Regions from separate parts of the Paenibacillus sp. GYB003 genome, predicted to be linked through region 2. Evidence: riboswitches for the same ligand, from Rfam matches in the RefSeq annotation. Region 2 holds a riboswitch; the other holds the start of a gene.
The links. Region 2 has a riboswitch for cyclic di-GMP ahead of PV407_RS20095 (pyridoxal phosphate-dependent aminotransferase). Riboswitches for the same ligand answer to the same signal wherever they lie in the genome.
Positions count from the first base shown of each region.

Region 1 (3,411 bases), on a different contig from region 2:
CCCGAGCTTTGCGGATAAACCGGGATACGGCAGAGAGGTCGATTTCCATCTGCTCATGATCACGCCTTCGAGCAAAAACAAGGATGCGGCGTACCGCGTGTTGCAAGCGATGCAAACGTCGGAAGCGCAGACGATGATCAACAAGTTCGGGCGATTGACCGTATTGAAGGATCCGGCAATCCAAAAAGATTATGCCGCCGACCTGAAAATTTTCGAGGGCAAAAATTTGGCGGGCATTTTCTCCGTCAAGCCGGCGCCGGTTCCGCGCGGCAGCATGTACGATTCCAAAATTTATTCGTACTTGAACGAAGCGAATCGGGATGTGATCCTGAACGGCAAAGACATCAACACCGCGCTTCGCGAAGCCGAGGAAAAATCGAATAAATACATCGAAGAAGAAAAGCAAAAGCAGGCGAAATAAGCGAAAAACCTTGCGAATCGTCAATGACGGCGAGATCGCCGAACTTCTACCGGCGAGGAGCGAGAGTATACGAAACGACAATGGAATGGTATAATCATGACGGCACCCTAACAAAAGATGACAAAATAGGATTGTTGTCTACAATTTCATACATCGTACGACAATGGCAAACCCACTGAAAAGTGGCGACGCAAAGCTACAGGGGCTAATGCGGGGAATACCTCGCGATGCCAGCCAGCTGCCGAATACGACGGAAGCCTCCGTCTGCCTATCGATCTAGTCACCATTGGACGGAGGCTTTTTGTGTTCTTCATTATTCGAAGTGTCGAATAGTCAGGAGGATTGATCCAACCCATTATTTCGGGCGAACTATTATTATTTTACGAAGAAAGAAGGGGACTGATGACAGACATCGTTCGTTCGTGGAACCAAGCTACTGACCTTGACCTCTGTACATTACCGGAAGCAGACGGTCGTTTTCCTGCTACCCTCCATAGATCTGAAATCAATGAAAGGGCAGCGGAAAAGAAAGAGATTCTTGATTTGCTGCAAGAGGAAATCAGGAATATGAAACATTTGGTGCCCATACCCTATGTATTTGCTTTTGCCGATAGCGACGGAACGGTCTTGGATTATATCGGGGCGGATTCGTTTATCGATTTTTTGGAAAGCAATTATATTAAACACGGCACCTCATTTTCAATGAAAGACGCAGGAATCAATGCGATTTCATTATCCATGGAATCGCAGTCGCTTTCCGTCGTAATCGGGTCCGAGCACAGCAATGCTTCGTTTGCGGAATTAGCCTGCGTATGCACTCCGATTCGTATCAAACACGTTACCGTGGGCTACCTGGGTCTCAGTTTTCATTATTCGCATGAAGTTACATTTGCAATACCGTTAATAGAACGGCTCGCTAAGAACATTCAAGAAAAATTGCCCCTGAAAGATCCGACGATTCAAAAGGAATTGATTTACGCTCGTTTTGACGAATACGATTTGACGAATCGCGAGAAAGAAATCGCTTACGGATGGCTGGACAATAAAAGCGTGCCTGAAATAGCGGATCGCTGCGGAATTAGTCCGAATACGGTTCGTACGTTCATTAAAAAGATTTATGCCAAAACGAGAGTGAATCAAAAAGGAGAATTTTTAAAAAAATTTAAATAACCAGTTTGTGTACGGGACGCATTAAACAAAAATTATAAAAAAATACCCAACATTGGGTATTTTTTTTATGTATAGTCATTTCTATAATTACTATTGATGACACAACGACAAATTCATACATCGTACGACAATAGCAAACCCGCTGAAAAGCGGCGACGCAAAGCTACAGGGGCTAAGGCGCAACTTTTACCGCTATGCCAGCCAGTTGCCGAATACGACGGTAGCCTCCGTCTATTTCTTGTTGGGATGACGGGGGTTTTTTTGTTTAAGGAGGTGTTTAGACAGCAGGAGCAATCGGAAGGGCAGACTGTGCAAGTTTCAGCTGAACAAGTCGTGGAAACGCTAACAAAATGGAGCGGGACTAGAGCTCGGGAACGATATCATTACATGTTCATTCCGGAGGAACTTTATGAGCTACGTATTGGAGAACGATAAAGAGTTCGAACGGTTGGAACGGCAATCTCAGCTTGTGCACGATTGCCGAAAGGAATTGCAGGATGTTGACGTTAGGGATGGCGCTCATTTGCTGGATGCCGGTTGCGGATCGGGTGCCGTCAGCCGATACTTGGCCGAGCGGTTTCCGTCTTCCCGAGTCGTCGGGTGCGATTATACGGCCTCTCTTCTTGCACAAGCCCGGGAAGTATCGAGGGATATATCGAACCTCGTTTTCGAAAAGCAGGATCTAAAACAGTTGAGTTACCCCGACGGGCAGTTCGATCTCATCGTTACTCGTTTTGTCCTCCAACATCAGGATTCGGAAGGACGGTGTCGAATTATCGCCGAACTGGCACGGGTTCTGAAGCCCGGCGGCGAACTCGTTGTGATTGAGTCGGACGGTTCCATGCTCCATCTGTATCCGCAAACGCCCATCGTAACGGAAGGATTGAGGAAATTAGCGGCAGTCGGGGAGGTCGACGTACAGGTCGGGCGAAAAATCCCTTACCTGCTCGCCGAAGCCGGTTTTTCCACCGTTTCGTGGAGGATGGAAACGGTGGAATTCCAAGGGGAGATTAAACATCTCCACATTGGGTTGGCGCAGGAACGATTCCACAACGGCGGTGCGTTTTTTGAAAGGGTGATCGGCGGAAAAGATCGCTGGCGGGCATTCTCCGAATCGTATTTGGCATGTATGGAGCATCCGCAATCCGTTTACTTTTACCATAAATTTATAGTTCGTGCCGTAAAAACGAAGTGAAAAGAGGGGGGAATTTATAAATTAATCGTAAGCTCGGACAAAAAAGAATAAGGGAGGATTCACGATGCCGGGCCAACAACTGGACCTTGAGGCGGGAAACAAGCATCGGCAGATCGGTTTATCGGATCAACAGGTTCTGGGCATGTACCGGGCCATGGTTTTGGCACGGAAGGTCGACGAACGGATGTGGCTGCTCAACCGCGCAGGGCGGATCCCGTTTCTGGTCTCCTGTCAAGGACATGAAGCCGCACAGGTAGGAGCGGCATATGCGCTGGATCCGGCGACGGACTTCCTTTGTCCGTATTACCGGGATATGGGGATGGCCATCGTATTCGGAATGACGGCGAAGGAATTGATGCTTGCCGCTTTCGCCAAGGCCGAGGACCCGAACAGCGGCGGCCGGCAAATGCCGTGTCATTACGGAAGCAAACCGTATCGCATCCTCTCGACTTCAAGCGTCGTCGCCAGCCAAGTGCCGCATGCCGTCGGGATCGCCTTGTCCGCCCGCATGATGGGAGAATCTCTCGTCGTGCTGACCGCTTTCGGCGACGGGGCGAGCAATCAGGGCGAATTTCACGAGGCGGCGAACTTTGCGGGGGTGCACAGGCTTCCGGTTATTTTTCTG
Region 1 covers NZ_JARBDC010000085.1:6,828-10,238, forward strand. Annotated here, with positions in the region: gene PV407_RS26860 (ABC transporter substrate-binding protein) at 1-421, shown strand, start outside; cyclic di-GMP riboswitch class I at 577-667, shown strand; gene PV407_RS26865 (LuxR C-terminal-related transcriptional regulator) at 824-1,591, shown strand; cyclic di-GMP riboswitch class I at 1,714-1,804, shown strand; gene PV407_RS26870 (class I SAM-dependent methyltransferase) at 2,001-2,786, shown strand; gene PV407_RS26875 (thiamine pyrophosphate-dependent dehydrogenase E1 component subunit alpha) at 2,851-3,411, shown strand, end outside.
Region 1: another riboswitch for cyclic di-GMP. It lies ahead of PV407_RS26870 (class I SAM-dependent methyltransferase); the one in region 2 lies ahead of PV407_RS20095 (pyridoxal phosphate-dependent aminotransferase).

Region 2 (3,411 bases):
GGCTTGGGCCGCAAGTAGCGAAGCACCCGTATCGCTTCGTCATAGGAGCGGTGATCGTCCGAAAACCCTAGTGCGACATTGGCTTCCACCGTATCGTACCCTTCTTCTTGAAGCACGTACGTCAAAGATTTGGCGAATAAACCAATTCCGCGTCCTTCGTGGTCGGCCAGATAGAACAGGGCACCGCTTCCGTTGTTCACCATCATGGACATGGAACGCCGCAATTGAAAGCCGCAATCGCACCGCTTGCTGCCGAATATATCTCCCGTATGGCAAATACTGTGCATCCGAACGAGCGTTTGCTCCGCGTTGGCGAAATCGCCGTAGACTAATACGGAGGATTGCTGATAGGACGCGAGATTCATCTGGGGAAGCACGGCGAGAAGATCTTCTTTTTGCAGCATGCTTTTCTCGATCTTTAACCATGCGTACCACTGGAACATTATTTCCCGATCGTCCAATTGAACGGGAAGTCGAACCGGACCGACCAGGCCGATATCCGGGCGCCCCGGTTCCCTAAGAATGGTCAGCTTGTCCGCCAACACGCTTCTGACTAGTCGTTTCATCATTGAATGTTCCGCTCCTTTATGAAGGAAAAGGAAGCAAGCGTTCCATTTTCGTCTCCTCCATGGATATGAGAATATCTCCGCAATCGGTTCCGGGGTACTAAGAGCTACGACATGACCAACGGGCGGAATTCCTGTTTTTGAAGCGGCTCGAACAATGCCGCCTTGCCGGGAAACCGATCGGACTGGCAGTAATGGAGGCCGGCGACCTGCCAGCGCCGCAGAAACTCGTCGATCACGTCGTAATGGCTGCCCAGATGAAGGCGCACATACGGCGCAGGCGCAGCCTGATTGAAGAGCGATGCGCATAAAAGCGTACCCGTGGCATAAAACAAGTCGTCGCGGAACAGGTCGATGCCGTTTTCGAGCGCTTGATATACTTTCGGCACCTCGAATAGCATGTAGGAGGTCGAGGGACCGACGCAAACGCTCTCGTTCGGCCAGCCCATTGCCTCGACCAGCTTTTGTCGCACGCGCTCCTTCTGGCGGGTGTAGAACATCCCGGTTTCCAATGTCCATTCGGCGGCTTCCCGGGTTGCAAGCCATGCGCACATCACTTCGGCGTTGTGAGTGTTGCAGTGGTACCGGTTTATCCACGACTCCCGGGCCAACCGGCGCAGCAGCATGGGCGAAGTTGTAATCGCGGCGACACCCATCGTGTTGCAGCTGAACTGTTTGCCGAAAGGTCGGGTCGCCATCCATCTCTCGAACATTCCGGATTGCACGATAGGGTTATCGCCTTCATTCTCGTCAAACAGATTCAATACGCTTTTCAAGGTGTTGACCACCGGAACACGCGGGTCGTGGACGTTGTAATAGGCGTCGTCGATCAGCAAATATCCCGATTCCTCCGCGCAAAGCCGGAGCAAATAGGCGGTTGCATCCGTCGGCCATTGCATTCCGGTCGGGTTGTGCTGCGGATTGCTCACCGCAATACCGATATGGACGTCGCGGCGCTGTCTGAGCTCCTGGACGACCGAGTCCCACTCGTTCAGATCGGGGAGCCATCCGTGTTTGGGACGAATCGGAAGATAGACGATGTCAAATCCGACATCCTTGAAAATCCCCCTGTAGTCCCACGACGGAGTAGGCACAAGCGCGACCGGTTTTTTGCCGGGATGCAGCTCCCGGGAATGGCGGATCGCGATTTTGGCCAGATCGTACATCGCCATTCTCGTGGTCATCGCCAGGCATCCGACATCGATGTCAAGCCCATTGCCGGCCCGGCGGTCTTCAAGCTCGTGTTCACTGATAATCAGATTACGCATGAACGTACGATGCCGCTGAATTCCGTAGCCGCACTCGGCATATCCCATCATCTCGCGCGTGAAGGTAAACTTGTTGAGAAATTCCAGGAAGCGGGGACTTACGCCGTTCCAATGCTCGCCTTTGACGGCGTAAAGAACCGGTCCGTGAGGCGATCCCGCTTTGACATACTCGTCGTAAAGCACTTGCTCCGGCGAACATTTGCGAAGCTCGTCAGACTCGTTGGCGAGATGATCGGCCGCTCCCGCGATATGGCTCCGAAGATGCGACGGCTGTACGCTTGCATGAATTTTCATATGAATATCCCTCCCTTGTTTTAGGCCAGGCCGTCGCCTGGCGGCTTGTCCGGAAAACGGATTTTCCCGGCTGCTTGTTCCTCCTCCGTATTATGGCGTTTTTAACGCGAGCGGCGCATCCCCCCTTTCAATGTCTTGGCAGAAAACGCAAAAAGCCTCCGTCCACTTTAATAAATCCATAAATAGAAAGATAGACGGAGGCTTCCGTCGTATTCGGCAGCTGGCTGGCATCGCGGCGGCAGATCGGCCCGCTTTAGCCCCTGTAGCTTTGCGTCGCCACTTTTCAGTGGGTTTGCTATTATCGTACGAAGTATTCAATTGTCAATCTATTCAGAATATACTACGTTTTCCATTGAGAATCGATAGGTCTTGTGTTTTATATTTCTGAGAGTTATTGTAAAATATAATTTTCGTTGCTCCGGTATGGTTAAGAACTGAAATTTACGTTCGGGAGGAAAAGTCCGATGGGAAACGAGCTGCGACTTGTAAGGCCGTCCGCCGAATACCGCGACGCTTACCTATCGTTTTATAACGAATGGCTGGGGAGCGGGGAAAAGATGGTGCCGTGGGTGATCGCAAGAGACCCGTCCGATTTCGCGGCGATGCTCGACTATTTGTTTTCGCAGGACAGCGAGGAAAAGCTCGACGACCCGAATTGGGTGCCGCATTCGACGTACTGGCTGATCGACGGGAGGAACGAAGTCGCGGGCGTAACGAACATTCGCCATCGGCTGAACCGGAAGCTGCTGAACAGCGGCGGGCATATCGGCTACGGCATTCGTCCGTCCGCGCGGCGGAAAGGGTACGCGACCGCTCTGCTTGCGCTTGCGCTGCAAAAGGCGAGGGAACTCGGCATTTCCGACGTTCTCGTCTGCTGCGACCGGAACAACGTCGGCTCGGAAAAAACGATATTGAAAAACGGGGGCGTATTCGAGTCGGAATATACGGAGGAGGACGGCGGCGCCGTCAAACGGTTTTGGATCGGTCCATAAGGCGCAGGAGAAAATACAAACAAACGTGTGAGTATATTTATGCCTTTATATTAAGCAATGGATTGATTATTACGCAAACGTGTGCTATTTTGAAATTGTACAGAAGCTGCGGAGGCTTGGAAAACGATGGTTACTATCAAAGATATTGCGAGAGCCGCAGGCGTCACGCATTCGACCGTATCCCGCGCTCTCAACAACGAAGCCGGCGTCAGCGAGAAGATGAGGCAAAAAATCGCCGATATCGCGAGGCAGATGAACTATGTTCCGAATGTGGCGGCCAAACGGCTGATT
Region 2 covers NZ_JARBDC010000064.1:8,055-11,465, forward strand. Annotated here, with positions in the region: gene PV407_RS20090 (GTP cyclohydrolase II) at 1-569, opposite strand, end outside; gene PV407_RS20095 (pyridoxal phosphate-dependent aminotransferase) at 674-2,017, opposite strand; cyclic di-GMP riboswitch class I at 2,341-2,435, opposite strand; gene PV407_RS20100 (GNAT family N-acetyltransferase) at 2,593-3,120, shown strand; gene PV407_RS20105 (LacI family DNA-binding transcriptional regulator) at 3,247-3,411, shown strand, end outside.